DNA from 2 places in the Janthinobacterium sp. 1L-D-8-B-C4 genome. Region 2 is predicted to be linked to the other one. Evidence: predicted binding sites of a transcription regulator. Region 2 holds the regulator's gene; the other holds the start of a gene.

Region 1 (7,460 bases), on a different contig from region 2:
CTGTTTCAGGCGCAGGGCGGCGGTCGGATTGGCCGCCAGGTAGCGCGGATTGGTGTCCATCATGCGGCTGACAAACGACATGGCGCTGCCCACGCGCGCGCGGATGTCCTGGCCCGGCGCGCTCATGACACGGCTATGCTGCTCCAGCAGTTCACGGAGCGGCGCTATCGCCGCCCAGCCAGCCTGGGTGTTGTAGCTGATGTACAGCACGCCACCCGGTTTGAGCTTGCGCGCCAGGAAATCGACGATATGGCCCTGGTTTTCCGGCGAAATCCAGCTCCAGATACCGTGCAGGGCAATGAAATCGAAGTCGGGCAAGTCACTGCGTCCACAGAAATCACGGAATGACTGCTCCGACAGCACGGCGCCATTGTCCGCCACCTCGGCCAGTTCCTGCGCGAACGCGGTCTGGGCCGGGTTGAAGTCGGTGCCGTACCAGCGCACGCCAGAGGCGGCCGCATGAATATTGACGGTAATGCCCTGGCCGAAGCCCAGTTCGCAGGCGGTGCTGATCTTCGGCGGCATATAGCCATAACTGAGCAGCATCAACTGCACCCGCAGGGGATTCAATTCCGTGTAATAACCGTAGGTGTACGAGGTTTCGGAAGTATAGCCAGCATGCCAGTCGTTCATCAGTATCCCATCTCACCAGTCATGGCCTGCGCACCATGCGCCGCAGCCTGTGGGCAGGATAACTGATCCGGACAAGCCTGTTGATATTTTTTAATCACTATCTTCGTCGGCCAGGCCCTTGATCGCCACCTGGATCGCGCGCTGCGAGAAGCCGCGCTGCATCAGGAAACGCATCTGCTTGCTGCGCTGCTCGGCATCTTGCGCTACCTCGCCAAACTTGCGGCGCCACACTTCGCAGGCGCGTTCGGTCTCGCCCTCGGCCAGGCCCGCCTTCAGTTCCTGCAGCGCCTCGCCCTGTATGCCATGGCTTTGCAGCTCGGCCATGATGCGGCTGTTGCCGAAGCGGGCCGAGCGGCGGTGCACCAGCGACTCGGAAAAACGCTCCTGCGACAGCCAGTTGGCCTGCTCAAGGCTGTCGAGCAAGGCTTCCACGTCGTCGCCTTCCTCGGCATGGCGCTGCAGCTTGCGGCGCAATTCCATGCGGCTGTGTTCGCGCATCGACAGAAAGCGTAGCGCCCTGCCCTTCAGGCTCAATTGCACTCTGGCCATACACCACCTTGTCTTTCATTTCACGATCAAACCACACAAACACAAACGCCGCCCGGCGCAACAGCGCGGGACGGCGATCAGGGTCACACCTTGCGGCTAGCCGCGTCAGCTACTTTATTCAGCAGCCTTGGCTTCCGCTGCCTTGGCGGCCTTGTCCGCAGCCTTGTCGGCTTTTTCAGGCTTTTCACCCGCCAGCGGTGGCAACTCACGCACGCCCAGCGAAGCGCGAACCTTGTTTTCGATTTCACGCGCCAGCGCCGGACGCTCTTGCAGGAAGGCGCGGGCGTTGTCCTTGCCCTGGCCGATGCGCTCGCCATTGTAGCTGTACCAGGAACCGGATTTTTCAACGATCTTCGCATCCGAACCGAGGTCCAGGATCTCGCCTTCGCGCGAAGTGCCTGCGCCGTACAGGATGTCGAAGTGCGCTTCCTTGAACGGTGGCGCGATCTTGTTCTTGACGACCTTGACCTTGGTTTCGTTGCCGATCACTTCGTCGCCCGACTTGATCGAGCCGGTGCGGCGGATATCCAGGCGCACGGAAGCGTAGAATTTCAGCGCATTGCCGCCGGTGGTGGTTTCCGGGCTGCCGAACATCACGCCGATCTTCATGCGGATCTGGTTGATGAAGATGACCAGGGTATTGGTGCGGTTGATCGAGCCGGTCAGCTTGCGCAGTGCCTGCGACATCAAACGTGCCTGCAGACCTGGCAAGGAATCACCCATGTCGCCTTCGATCTCGGCGCGTGGCGTCAGCGCCGCTACCGAGTCGATCACCACCAGGTCGACGCTGCCCGAACGCACGAGGGCGTCGCAAATTTCCAGCGCCTGTTCGCCCGTGTCCGGTTGCGAGATCAGCAGTTCGTGCAGGTTCACGCCCAGCTTTTGCGCGTAGCCGACGTCGAGCGCGTGCTCGGCGTCGATAAAGGCGCAGGTACCGCCCAGTTTTTGCATTTCGGCGATGGTTTGCAGGGTCAGCGTGGTTTTACCCGACGATTCAGGACCGTAGATTTCCACCACGCGGCCGCGCGGCAAGCCGCCCACGCCCAGCGCGATATCGAGGCCGAGCGAACCGGTCGACACGACTTGCACTTCTTCGATCGGTGCGCTGGCATCCATGCGCATGACCGAACCTTTGCCAAACTGCTTCTCGATCTGTGCCAGCGCGGCGGCCAGCGCCTTGGCTTTTTCAGCAGCGGGTATTACAGCTCTTTTATCGTCCATTATGTTCTTTCAGCCCGAACTGGCGCATAGGTGTAAAGGGTTGCAGCACAAAATACATGACAGACACTACTGTATAAAAAAACAGTGCTTAATGCAAGCGGAACGTGCATTTGAATTGAAACAGATCATTACAAGGCCGGTTTTTCATAAATATTCGCCACCTTGCGCAAAATGAAACACAATACACACTTCTGATGTCGCAAGCTTAGGAATCTGCCATGCGTATTTTACTTGCCGAAGATGACAGCGTGCTGGCCGACGGCTTGACCCGTTCGCTGCGCCAGTCCGGTTATGCCATCGACTGCGTCAAGAATGGCCAGGAAGCCGATACCGCCCTGTCCACCCAGGAATTCGACCTGCTGATACTCGACCTGGGCCTGCCCAAATTGAGCGGGTTGGAAGTGCTGCGCCGCCTGCGCGCGCGCGCTTCCCTGCTGCCGGTGCTGATACTGACGGCCGCCGATTCCATCGAGCAACGAGTCAACGGCCTCGATCTCGGTGCAGATGATTATATGGCCAAGCCCTTCGCCTTGTCCGAACTGGAGGCAAGAGTGCGCGCCCTGACCCGCCGCGGCGCCGGCGGCGGCGCCACCGTGATCAAGCACGGGCCGCTCAGCTATGACCAGGTGGGCCGCAGCGCGTATATCAACGAACAGATGATCGATTTGTCGGCGCGCGAACTGGGCCTACTGGAAATCCTGCTGGGCCGCACCGGCCGTCTCGTTTCCAAAGAGCAGCTGGTCGACCACCTGTGCGAATGGGGTGAAGAGGTGTCGAACAACGCCATCGAAGTGTATGTGCACCGGCTGCGCAAAAAGATCGAGGTGGGCGGCGTGCGCATCGCCACCGTGCGCGGCCTGGGTTACTGCCTGGAAAAATATACGGAAGCGCGCGTGCCGCTGGACGCCGGCGACATCGGCAAGTGAAGCCGCATGTAGCGCCAGCAGACGAACTGGCCGAAGACGACTGGTACGAGCCGCCCACCAGCGAGCACGATGAAACCATCCAGCACTCGCTGTTCGGCGAGATCCTCGACTGGATGCTGGCGCCGCTGCTGCTGCTGTGGCCGATGAGTATCGCCATCACCTATCTGGTGGCCAAGGGCATCGCCAACCAGCCCTTCGACCATGCGCTGGCAGACAATGTGACGATGCTGGTTCAGCAGGTCAGGCAGGCCGACGGCGCGCAGCCTGGCCGGCTGCCCGGCCGGGCCGGCGGCGCCTCGCGCGAGGCGCTGCGCGGCGACGATGTCGACGCCGTGTATTACCTGATGCTCGACCAGCAGGGCCGCTACCTGGCCGGCGACCGCGACTTGCCGCCACCGCAGGATGCCGAGCGCTATCGCAGCGGCACGGTGCTGTTTCGCAACGACTCGGTACATGGCACGCCGGTGCGGGTGGCCTTTTCGTATATCGACGCGCCCGACGGCGGCGGCGACGATGGTGAGCGCGCGCTGGTGCAGGTGGCGGAAACCCTGGAAAAGCGGGCCCAGCTGGCCAATGAAATCATCAAGGGCGTGATCTTGCCGCAATTTATTATCTTGCCGGTGATCCTGGCGCTGGTGTGGTTTGCGCTGTCGCGCGGCCTGTCGCCGCTGGCGCAGCTGCAGGAACGCATACGCGCACGGCCACCCGACGACCTGTCGCCGATCGATTCAAACCAGGTGCCCGAGGAAATCACGCCACTGGTCGGTTCGCTCAACGACATGCTGTCGCGCCTGTCCTTGTCGATCGACATGCAAAAGCGCTTTATCGCCGACGCCGCGCACCAGATGAAAACGCCGCTGGCCGGCATGCGCATGCAGTCCGAGCTGGCCTTGCGCCAGACCGACCAGGACGAGATCCACCGCTCGCTGCTGCAGCTGGCCAAAAGCTCGGAAGCGGCCACGCGGCTGGTAAACCAGCTGCTGGCCCTGGCCCGCGCGGAAAACCAGCCGCAGGCGGGCACGGCCTTTGAACCGCTGGAACTGAGCGAGCTGGCGCGCACCGTGGTGCATGACTGGGTGCAAGCCTCATTTGCCCAGCGCATCGACCTGGGCTTTGAACAAGCGGCGCAGCCGGTGATGATCTCGGGCAATCCCATGATGCTGCGCGAGTTGCTGGGCAACCTGATCGACAATGCACTGCGCTATACGCCGGTCGGCGGCAGCGTCACGGTGCGCGTGCGCAGCACCCAGGAGCTGGCCATCCTGGAAGTGGAAGACACGGGCCCCGGCATTCCCCAGGCCGAGCGCGCGCACGTGTTCGAACGCTTTTACCGCATTCTTGGCAGTAATGTCGATGGCAGTGGCCTGGGCCTGGCCATCGTGCGCGAAATTGCCCAGCAACACGGCGCCGAGGTCGACATCTTCCACAATCCGCGCGCGCATACGCCGAAATGGCCGGGCACCCTGCTGCGCCTGTCGATTGCCCTGCTGCCGCCGGAAACCCCGCCCGAGGACGACATCACGTATGGATAAGCCCAAGCCGGCGCCCAACCCCAACCTCAGCCCCGCGCTGCTGGCGCGCCGCGCCGCGCACTGGCAAGCCACCCGGCGCCTGACGGCGGTGCTGCTGCTGGTGTGGCTGCTGACGGGTTTCCTGACCGTGTTCTACGCGCGCGAACTGCTGCATCTGCAGTTGTTCGGCTGGCCGCTGCCGTTCTACATGGCGGCCCAGGGCGCCTCGCTGGTCTACCTGGCCATCCTCGGCTGCTATGCCTGGCGCATGCGCCGGCTCGACCAGCAGTTCCAGGCCGAGCCATTGCCATGAGCGCGCCACGCAGCCTGTTCAAGCGCCTGTCGCGCTACTACCTGCTGTTTTCGGCCGGCTTTGCGGCCTTTTTGCTGGCCTTGACGGTGCTGGAACAGGAAGGCATGTCGCGCGTGTGGATCGGCTATCTGTTCATGTTTGCCACCATCACCCTGTACGCCACCATCGGCGTCATCAGCCGCACCTCGAACGTCACCGAATACTATGTGGCCGGACGGCGCGTGCCGGCCCTGTTCAATGGCATGGCCACCGCCGCCGACTGGATCTCGGCGGCCAGCTTCATCAGCCTGGCCGGCGGGCTGTACCTGAATGGTTTCGATGGCCTGGCCTTCATCATGGGCTGGACCGGCGGCTATTGCCTGGTGTCGCTCTTGATCGCGCCCTATTTGCGCAAGTTCGGCCAGTACACGATTCCCGATTTCCTGGCAGCGCGCTATGGCGGCGGGCCGGACAACAAGGGCGCGCCGGTGCGCGTATTGGCCGTGGCCGCCACCATCGTGGTCTCGTTCACCTATGTGGTGGCGCAGATCTACGCGGTCGGCCTGATCGCCTCGCGCTTTACCGGTGTCGATTTTTCGGTCGGCATTTTCCTTGGACTTGCCAGCATTCTGGTGTGTTCTTTCCTGGGCGGCATGCGCGCCATTACCTGGACCCAGGTGGCGCAGTACATCATCATCGTGGTGGCCTTTCTGATACCCGCCATGTGGCTGTCGGTCAAGCATGCCGACAATCCGGTGCCGCAGATCGCCTACGGCAAGGTGCTTACGCAGCTGAGCGCGCGCGAGCAGGTACTGGACCAGGACCCGAAGGAACAGGAAGTGCGCGACATCTACGCCCAGCGCGCGCGCAACTACCAGATCGAACTCGATGGCTTGCCCGCCGCGTGGGATGCAGGCCGGCTGGCGGCCCAGCGCCAGCTCGATATCCTGCGCAAGCGCAATGCCTCGCTGTTCGATATCCGCAGCGCCGAGCGGGCCCTGCTCGCCTATCCGAAAAGCCCGGAAGAGGCGCGCAGCGCCTGGCAGGCGGCGCTGGCCTTGAATTTGAAGCGGGCCGAGCCGATCACGCCGCATGCCCAGCCGTTTCCCGCACCCGACCGCGCACAGTCCGATATCAAGCGCAACAATTTCCTGGCCCTGGTCTTCTGCATGATGCTGGGCACGGCCGCCCTGCCGCATATTTTGATGCGCTCCTACACTACGCCGTCGGTGCATGAAACCCGCGTGTCGGTATTCTGGACCCTGTTTTTCATCCTGCTGATTTACCTGACGATTCCTGCGCTGGCGGTGCTGGTCAAATACGATATTTATTCGGCCCTGGTCGGTACCCAATATGCGCACTTGCCGACCTGGGTCTCGTACTGGGCCAATGTCGACAAGCTCAGCCCCTTGATCAGCATCGTCGACGTCAACCGCGACGGCGTGGTGCAACTGGCCGAGATCGCCATCGACGCCGACGTGCTGGTGCTGGCCACGCCCGAGATCGCCGGCCTGCCGTATGTCATTTCGGGCCTGGTGGCCGCTGGCGGCCTGGCCGCCGCCCTGTCGACGGCGGACGGCTTGCTGCTGGCCATTTCCAACGGCCTGTCGCACGATATCTATTACAAGGTGGTCGACCCGACCGCCTCGACGCAAAAGCGCGTGACGATCTCGAAACTGCTGCTGCTGGCGGTGGCCTTTATCGCCGCCTACGCCGCCTCGCAAAAACCGGCCGATATCCTGTCGCTGGTCGGCATCGCCTTTTCGCTGGCCGCCTCGACCCTGTTCCCCTCACTGGTGCTGGGGGTGTTCTGGAAACGCGCCAATCACCATGGCGCGGTGGCCGGCATGCTGGCCGGTTTTGGCGTCTGCCTGTACTACATGCTGCAGACCAGCCCGATGCTCGGTGGCGGCCCGGCCGGTCAGTGGTTCCATATCGCGCCGATCGCCGCCGGCATTTTCGGCATGCCGGCCGGCATGCTCACTACTGTGCTGGTCAGCCTCCTGACGCCGGCACCGGGCCGGCGCAGCACCGGGCTGGTCGACCATATCCGCGCGCCGGAATAAAACCGCCGGCCGGGCTGGCCAAATGCACGCTGAAATGTTAGCCTGCGAGAAACAGTATAAAAATAGATACCATATTTGACATTCTCGACAGGAGTATTCATGCAGTCCAGCCTGGCCCGTTTCACCGCAGCACTCGGCACCGTTTTCATGCTCACCTGCGCCAGCCTGCCGGCCCATGCCGACACCGCCGCCAAACCCGCCAGCGGCGCCCCGATTCCGGTCGCCGATTTTTTCAACAACCGGGCCTTCAGCGGCGCCGTGA
Region 2 (7,460 bases):
CGATAATATTGGACACATCTTCGCAACGGTCGGTCACGGTTTCCAGAAGCTCGTAGATCGCTTTCATCTTGATCAGGTTGCGCACGTCCGGTTCGTCGCGGAACAATTTGGACATGGCGGCGCGCATCACGTGGTCGGCGTCCGACTCCAGGCGGTCGATCTCTTCGCAGATGGCGACGATCTTGCGCGAGTTGTCCATATTGTGCAGCAGGGCGACGGCGTCGCGCACCTTCTCGGTACAGGCCAGCACCAGTTCGGCCAGGCGCTTGGCTTCCGGCGTAACAGCTTTCAGGTCGTACAGGGAAACGGTCTGGGCCGCGTCTTCCAGCAGGTCGAGGATGTCGTCCTGGCGCGTGATCAGTTGATGGATGTCATCGCGATCGATCGGCGTGATGAAGGTCTTGTGCAGCATTTCAACCGTAGCGTAGGTTACCTTGTCGGCCTGTTTCTCGATGCTCTCGATGGCATGCACGCGGTTTTCCAGGTCGTCGAAATTGGTCATCAGGCCGAGCATCTCTTTTGCGCCCTTGACGCACAGTTCCGCGTGCTGGTTAAACAATTCAAAAAACTTGCCCTCAGTGGGCATCAAGCGTCCAAACATGTCATTCTCCGTTAAGCATTGAGTCGTGTTATTTACTACAGAAAGCCGCCCCGGTGAGTGGGGGCGGCCGATGGAATGCCAGTGCTGCTGTGTTAGTCGCCTTGGTAAAGCGCCAGGCCACCACTGTAATTGCCAAATTTGGTGTACTGCCCCATGAAAGTGAGGCGGATGCTGCCGATTGGCCCGTTACGCTGTTTGCCGATAATGATCTCGGCCGTGCCCTTGTCGGGCGAGTCGGGGTTGTACACCTCGTCGCGGTAAATGAACAGGATCACGTCGGCATCCTGCTCGATAGCGCCCGATTCGCGCAAGTCCGACATCACCGGACGCTTGTTGGGACGTTGTTCCAGCGAGCGGTTCAGCTGGGACAGCGCAATCACCGGGCAACCGAGTTCTTTCGCCAAGCCTTTCAGGCCACGTGAAATCTCGGAAATCTCGGTGGCACGGTTGTCGCCGGGGGAATTGGCCGACATCAGCTGCAAATAGTCGACGATGATCAGGCCGAGCTTGCCGCACTGGCGCGACAGGCGGCGCGAACGCGCGCGCAACTCGATCGAGTTCAGCGCCGGCGTTTCGTCGATGTACAACTGGGCGTCGTTCATCTTCTGGATCGCGTTGGTGAGGCGCGGCCAGTCTTCGTCGTTCAGGCGGCCGGTGCGCAGGCGGTGCTGGTCGAGCTGCCCGACCGAGCCCAGCATACGCATGGCCAGCTGGGCGCCGCCCATCTCCATCGAGAACACCGCCACCGGCAAGCCGCTGTCGATCGCCACGTTCTCGCCGATATTGACGGAAAACGCGGTCTTGCCCATCGACGGGCGGCCGGCGACGATCACCAGGTCGCCCGGCTGCAGGCCGGAGGTCATGCGGTCGAGGTCGATAAAACCGGTCGGCACGCCGGTGATTTCACTCTGGTTGTCACGGCTGTAGAGCTCGTCGATGCGCTCGACCACTTGCGTCAGCAAGGGCTGGATCGCGGTCCAGCCCTGCGCGCCGCGCGCGCCTTCTTCGGCAATCGCAAAGATCTTCGATTCGGCTTCGTCAAGCATCTGCTTGACTTCCTTGCCTTGCGGGCTGAACGCAGTGCCCGAGATATCGTCGGCCACGGTGATCAACTTGCGCAGCACGCCGCGGTCGCGCACGATCTCGGCGTAACGGCGGATATTGGCTGCCGACGGCGTGTTTTGCGCCATCGCGTTCAGGTAAGCGAGTCCGCCCACATCCTCGGCCTTGCCGAGCTGGGTCAGGGTTTCAAAAACAGTAATGACATCGGCCGGCTTCGAGGCGTTCACCATCTTGACGATTTGCTCGAAGATGATGCGATGGTCATAGCGATAGAAATCATCCGCATGCATGAAATCGGCAATGCGGTCATACGCGGCATTATCGCGCAGCAGACCACCAATGACGGACTGTTCTGCTTCGATCGAATGCGGCGGTATGCGGAGGGAATCCAGTTGTGGATCTGAGGGGGCGTTCATGGCGCGAATTATACCCGCTTCGGCGTGCGGGCAAAAATAAAGGGCTGAAAATGACGGAAAAAAAGGCCACAAAAAAGCCGGGCGAACCCGGCTTTTCCAATTGCGGCAATGCTGCAGGCCGAGGCCTGCAAACGATTTACGCGTTTGCGTCTGGTACCACAGCGATCACCACTTCCACTACCACGTCGGTGTGCAGGGCAACCGAAACGTTGTGCTCGCCAACAACTTTCAGCGGGCCGGTAGGCATGCGTACTTGTGCTTTTTCAACAGCGAAACCTTGCTTGGTCAGCGCTTCAGCGATGTCGAAGTTGGTGACAGAACCGAACAGACGGCCATCGACGCCAGCTTTTTGAGCAACTTGAACGGTCAGGCCGCTCAGTTTTTCGCCCTGGGCTTGCGATGCAGCCAGTTTGGCGGCAGCAGCTTTTTCCAGTTCAGCGCGCTTGACTTCGAATTCGGCGATCGCCGTAGCGGTAGCACGACGGGCCAGGCGTTGCGGGATCAGGAAGTTACGTGCGTAACCGTCTTTGACTTTGACGACTTCGCCGAGGTTACCGACGTTAACAACTTTTTCTAACAGAATGATTTGCATAGTTCTTCTCCAGGAATATCTGACCGATTAAGCGTGGTGCAAATCGGTGTATGGCAGCAGCGCGAGGAAGCGAGCGCGCTTGATTGCGGTGTCAACTTGGCGCTGGTAGTGCGCTTTGGTACCGGTCAGGCGTGCTGGCATGATCTTGCCGTTTTCTTGGACGAAGTCTTTCAGCGTGTCAACGTCTTTGTAGTCAACTTGTTCAACGTGTGCTGCGGTGAAGCGGCAGAACTTCTTGCGTTTGAACAGTGGGTTTTGCTGTTTGCGTTTTTCTTTAAGCTTGAGCTTGTTTTTGTCGAACTTTTTACCGAATGCCATTCTAGGCTCCTGTATCTAAAATTGCGCTAGTCAGAACTGACTGCACTAAAATCAATGATGTGAAACACCAAACTCTTGCTGTTGCGGCTTTTCCTGGCCAGGAAACCCGTGAACTGATACACCCCGCCCAAGCTTGCCTGACTGAACCGGCCTGAGATTTCGCCAGCGGCAAGCGCGGCAAGTTCAAACTCGGTCAAACGGGCGATACCGGCTTCCATCTGCTGCGAACTGTGCTGCAATACTGCATTCACGATCGGCAACCCTGCCGGGGTATAGCGCAATATTTCGCGCTCGGCAATGATGGCGGTAACTTGTAACTGGTTCAGCGCACGATCCTGGTCAATCAGGCTGCTGCTGCGGCTGGAGCGGCTGCTGGTGCTTCGGTGCGGTGGCTTTTGGCCGCATCTTCGCGTTGTACCGATTTCATCATCGGCGAAGGAGCTGTTTCAGCTTTCTTCATTTTAACGGTCAGGTGACGCAACACGGCATCATTGAATTTGAATGCTGTTTCCAACTCGACCAGGGTCTCGTTGTCGCATTCGATGTTCAGGCAGATGTAGTGTGCTTTAGGCAGTTTCTGGATCGAGTAAGCCATTTGACGGCGGCCCCAATCTTCCACGCGGTGAACCGAACCGCCGCGGGTGGTTACGCTGGCTTTGTAGCGTTCGATCATCGCGGGCACTTGCTCGCTCTGGTCCGGATGGACGATAAAGACTATTTCATAATGACGCATGCAAACTCCTTCAGGTCGGATTGATAATCGCCCACCCCGGCGTCAAGACGGGTGTGGGAAGGTCAGCCGAAGATTATAACCGCCTTTTGCAATCCGTTCAACCATTGCTTGCCATGCAGCGCCTGCAACGCCCGCCAGCGCAGCATTTTTGCTTCGCGCGCGACTTTTTCCATCGAAATCGGCCGAAAATGCCGAAAGTCGCTTGCATAGTCGGCGATACTGTACAAAAATACAGACTGTTCATATAGACAGCATTTCACTATGCACCCACCATCCATGATCAAGCTGACAGCACGACAAGAACAAATCCTGAACCTGATCAAGGACGCGATTGAAAACACGGGTTTTCCTCCGACCCGCGCCGAAATCGCCAATGAATTGGGTTTCAAATCGGCCAATGCAGCCGAAGAGCATTTGCAGGCCCTGGCCCGCAAGGGCGCCATCGAGATTTCGCCGGGCACCTCGCGCGGCATCCGCCTGATCGGCGCCTCGCTTGCCGAGCCGGCGCTGCCGAAGGTGCCTGCCGCGCTGCTGATGTCGCTGCCGCTGATCGGCCGCGTGGCCGCCGGTTCGCCCATCCTGGCGCAGGAAAACCTGGAAGCGAGCTACAACGTCGATCCGGCCCTGTTTTCGGCCAAGCCCGACTTTTTGCTGAAAGTGCGCGGCTGGTCGATGCGCGACGCCGGCATCATGGACGGCGACCTGCTGGCCGTAAAAAAAGTCGACAGTGCCAAGAACGGCCAGATCGTCGTAGCCCGCATCGGCGATGAAGTCACCGTCAAGCGCTACAAGAAAACCGGCACCCTGATCGAACTGTTCCCGGAAAACCCCGACTTCAAGGTCATTACCGTGACGCCGGAAGACGAGTTTGCCCTGGAAGGCCTGGCAGTCGGCCTGATGCGCAGCTGGCATTAAACTGCTGCACGTGAAAAAGGGCCGCCACAGCAATGCTGTTGCGGCCCTTTTTATTGCCGAAGGCGTTTACGCGTCCAGCGCGCTCTTGAAATCATCGAGCAGGTCGGCTTCATCCTCGATACCGACGGAAACGCGGATCAGCGACTCGGCAATGCCCATGCTGGCGCGGCGTTCTGCACCCATCTCGTAGAAGATCGTATGGGCGACCGGTATCACCAGGGTGCGCGTGTCGCCCAGGTTGCTGGCCGGTATCGCCAGGTTCAGGCGATTGAGGAAATCGAAGCAGTCGATGCCGTCTTTCAATTCAAAACTGAACAGCGAACCGTAGCTGCGGAACAACTCGGACGCCAGCGCGTGCTGCGGGTGCGACGCCAGGCCCGGGTAATGCACGGCCGCCACGCGCGGATCGGCTTGCAGCATGGTAGCGAGCGCCAGCGCGTTCGAGCAGGTGCGGTCCATGCGCAAGGCCATGGTTTCGGCGCCCACGGCAATATGATGCGCCGCTTCCGGCCCCAGCGAGGCACCGAAGTCGCGCAAGGCCTTGGCGCGGATCTGCGCAATGCCCCATTGTTTCGGCGCCGCCTTTTTGTAGTTCTCGAAAATATTCGGGTACTGCGTCCAGTCGAACACACCGGTATCGGTCAGGCTGCCCCCAAGCGCATTGCCGTGGCCGCCGATCGACTTGGTCAGCGCATTGATCACCAGGCCGGCGCCCACCGCTTTCGGGCGGAACAGGTAGGGCGTGGTCATGGTGTTGTCGACGATATACAGGATGCCTTTCTCGCGGCACAGCTCGCCAATCTTTGCCAGGTCGGCGATCTGCGTACGCGGGTTGGCGATGGTTTCAACGAACACGATGCGCGTTTGCGGCGTGATGGCGGCGGCCACGTTAGCCACTTCGGTGGCGTCGACGAATGACACGCCGATGCCCTGCCCCGTCACCGTCTGCCACAGGCTGTTGGTATTGCCGAACAAAAAGGCCGACGACACCACATGGTCGCCGGCGCGCAGCAAGGATTGCACAACGGCACCGATGGCACCCATGCCGGTGGCAAAGCACAAGGTGGCCACACCGTCTTCCATCTGGTTGACCTTGTCTTCCAGTGCGGAGACGGTCGGGTTGCCCTGGCGGCCGTAGCGAAAGCCCGGCTCCTTGCCCTGGAACACGGACGCCAGCTGGCGCGCGTCACTGTAGCCGAAAGCAACCGAAGTATGCACGGGCTTGTGCAGCGAGCCGTGCTCGATGCCCTTGCGGCGGTCGTTATGCAGGATGGTGGTGGTAAAGCCGTAGGTTTTTTTGGTGGTCATCGATGAAATTCCGGATATTCGATTTGCCGCGCAACCCCAAGGCAAATGCCGGGGTCAGACCTGAAGGTCTGACCCCAAAAAAAGCCCGGCGCAGGCCGGGCAGGTTACTTATGCTTCGGTAGTCGCCAGGTTCAGGTTCAGCTGGGAACGCGGCGTGTCTTCGGGCGCTGCCGCCTTCGGATTGTGGCGCGCATATTCCAGGCGGTCCAGGTAGTCCTGCGAGACGTCGCCGGTCACGTAGACGCCGTCAAAGCACGACGCTTCGAAGTTGGTCAGGGCCGGGTTGACGTCGGCAATCGCCTGCTTCAGGTCGTCGATATCCTGGTAGACCAGGTAATCGGCGGTGATTTCGCGGCACACTTCTTCGGTGGTGCGGCCATAGGCGATCAGCTCATCGCGCGTCGGCATGTCGATGCCGTAGACGTTCGGGTAGATCACCGGTGGTGCGGCCGAAGCGAAGATCACCTTGCGGGCGCCGGCTTCGCGCGCCATCTGCACGATTTCGCGGCTGGTGGTGCCGCGCACGATGGAGTCGTCGACCAGCAGTACGACCTTGTCCTTGAATTCGGACGGAATCGCGTTGAGCTTCTGGCGCACCGACTTCTTGCGCGCCGCCTGGCCCGGCATGATGAACGTACGGCCGATATAGCGGTTCTTGATGAAGCCTTCGCGGTACTCGATGTTCAGCGCCAGGGCCAGCTGGATGGCGGCCGGACGCGACGAGTCGGGAATCGGCATGACCACGTCGATGCCGCCTTCGGGCAGTTCGCGGCGGATCTTTTCGGCCAGGTATTCGCCCATTTTCAGGCGCGTGGCGTACACCGAGGCACCGTCAATGACGGAATCGGGACGCGCCAGGTAGACGAATTCGAACACGCATGGGTTCAGGCTGGCGTTGTCGGCGCATTGCTGGCTGTGCAGTTTTTTGTCAGCATCGATGAAGACCGCTTCGCCCGGCGCGATATCGCGCACGAAACGGAAGCCCATGCCTTCCAGTGCCACCGATTCGGAGGCGATCAGGTATTCGGTGCCCTGCTCGCTTTCGTTGATGCCCAGGCACAAAGGACGGATGCCGTGCGGATCGCGGAAGGCCAGCAAGCCCACGCCGGCGATCTGCGCGACGGCCGCATAACCACCCTTGACGCGGCGGTTCAGCACGGTCACGGCCTTGAAGATCGCCTCAGGATCGAGCACCAGGCCGCTGGTGGCCTGATGGATTTCATGGGCCAGCACGTTCAGCAGCACTTCCGAGTCGGAATCGGTATTGATGTGGCGGCGGTCGTTCTTGAACATCTCCTGTTTCAGCTGTTCCCAGTTGGTCAGGTTGCCATTGTGCGCGAGGGTAATGCCGAACGGCGCATTCACGTAAAACGGTTGCGCTTCTTCTTCGCTCGACGAACCGGCGGTAGGGTAGCGGCAGTGGCCGATGCCGGAATTGCCTTGCAGCGAACGCATGTTACGCGTACGGAAGACGTCGCGCACCAGGCCATTGGCCTTGTGCATGGAAAACATACT

Evidence for each region. Region 2 encodes LexA, which represses DNA repair genes until DNA is damaged. Its sites were predicted from a motif close to ACTGTATNNNNATACAGT; they were not measured.
Region 1: recA (recombinase RecA) is a predicted target of LexA. The motif match lies at 2,472-2,489, and genes of this name have one in related genera.

The regions. Positions count from the first base shown of each region.
Region 1 covers NZ_JBXAVX010000004.1:378,415-385,874, forward strand. Annotated here, with positions in the region: gene AC0Z42_RS10480 (methyltransferase regulatory domain-containing protein) at 1-633, opposite strand, end outside; gene recX (recombination regulator RecX) at 724-1,182, opposite strand; gene recA (recombinase RecA) at 1,297-2,403, opposite strand; gene AC0Z42_RS10495 (response regulator) at 2,622-3,329, shown strand; gene AC0Z42_RS10500 (sensor histidine kinase N-terminal domain-containing protein) at 3,326-4,861, shown strand; gene AC0Z42_RS10505 (DUF4212 domain-containing protein) at 4,854-5,153, shown strand; gene AC0Z42_RS10510 (VC_2705 family sodium/solute symporter) at 5,150-7,198, shown strand; gene AC0Z42_RS10515 (S9 family peptidase) at 7,298-7,460, shown strand, end outside.
Region 2 covers NZ_JBXAVX010000006.1:313,695-321,154, reverse strand. Annotated here, with positions in the region: gene AC0Z42_RS13560 (DUF47 domain-containing protein) at 1-601, opposite strand, end outside; gene AC0Z42_RS13555 (replicative DNA helicase) at 694-2,079, opposite strand; gene rplI (50S ribosomal protein L9) at 2,216-2,671, opposite strand; gene rpsR (30S ribosomal protein S18) at 2,699-2,989, opposite strand; gene priB (primosomal replication protein N) at 3,016-3,315, opposite strand; gene rpsF (30S ribosomal protein S6) at 3,333-3,722, opposite strand; gene lexA (transcriptional repressor LexA) at 3,999-4,637, shown strand; gene AC0Z42_RS13525 (cystathionine gamma-synthase family protein) at 4,704-5,945, opposite strand; gene purF (amidophosphoribosyltransferase) at 6,054-7,460, opposite strand, start outside.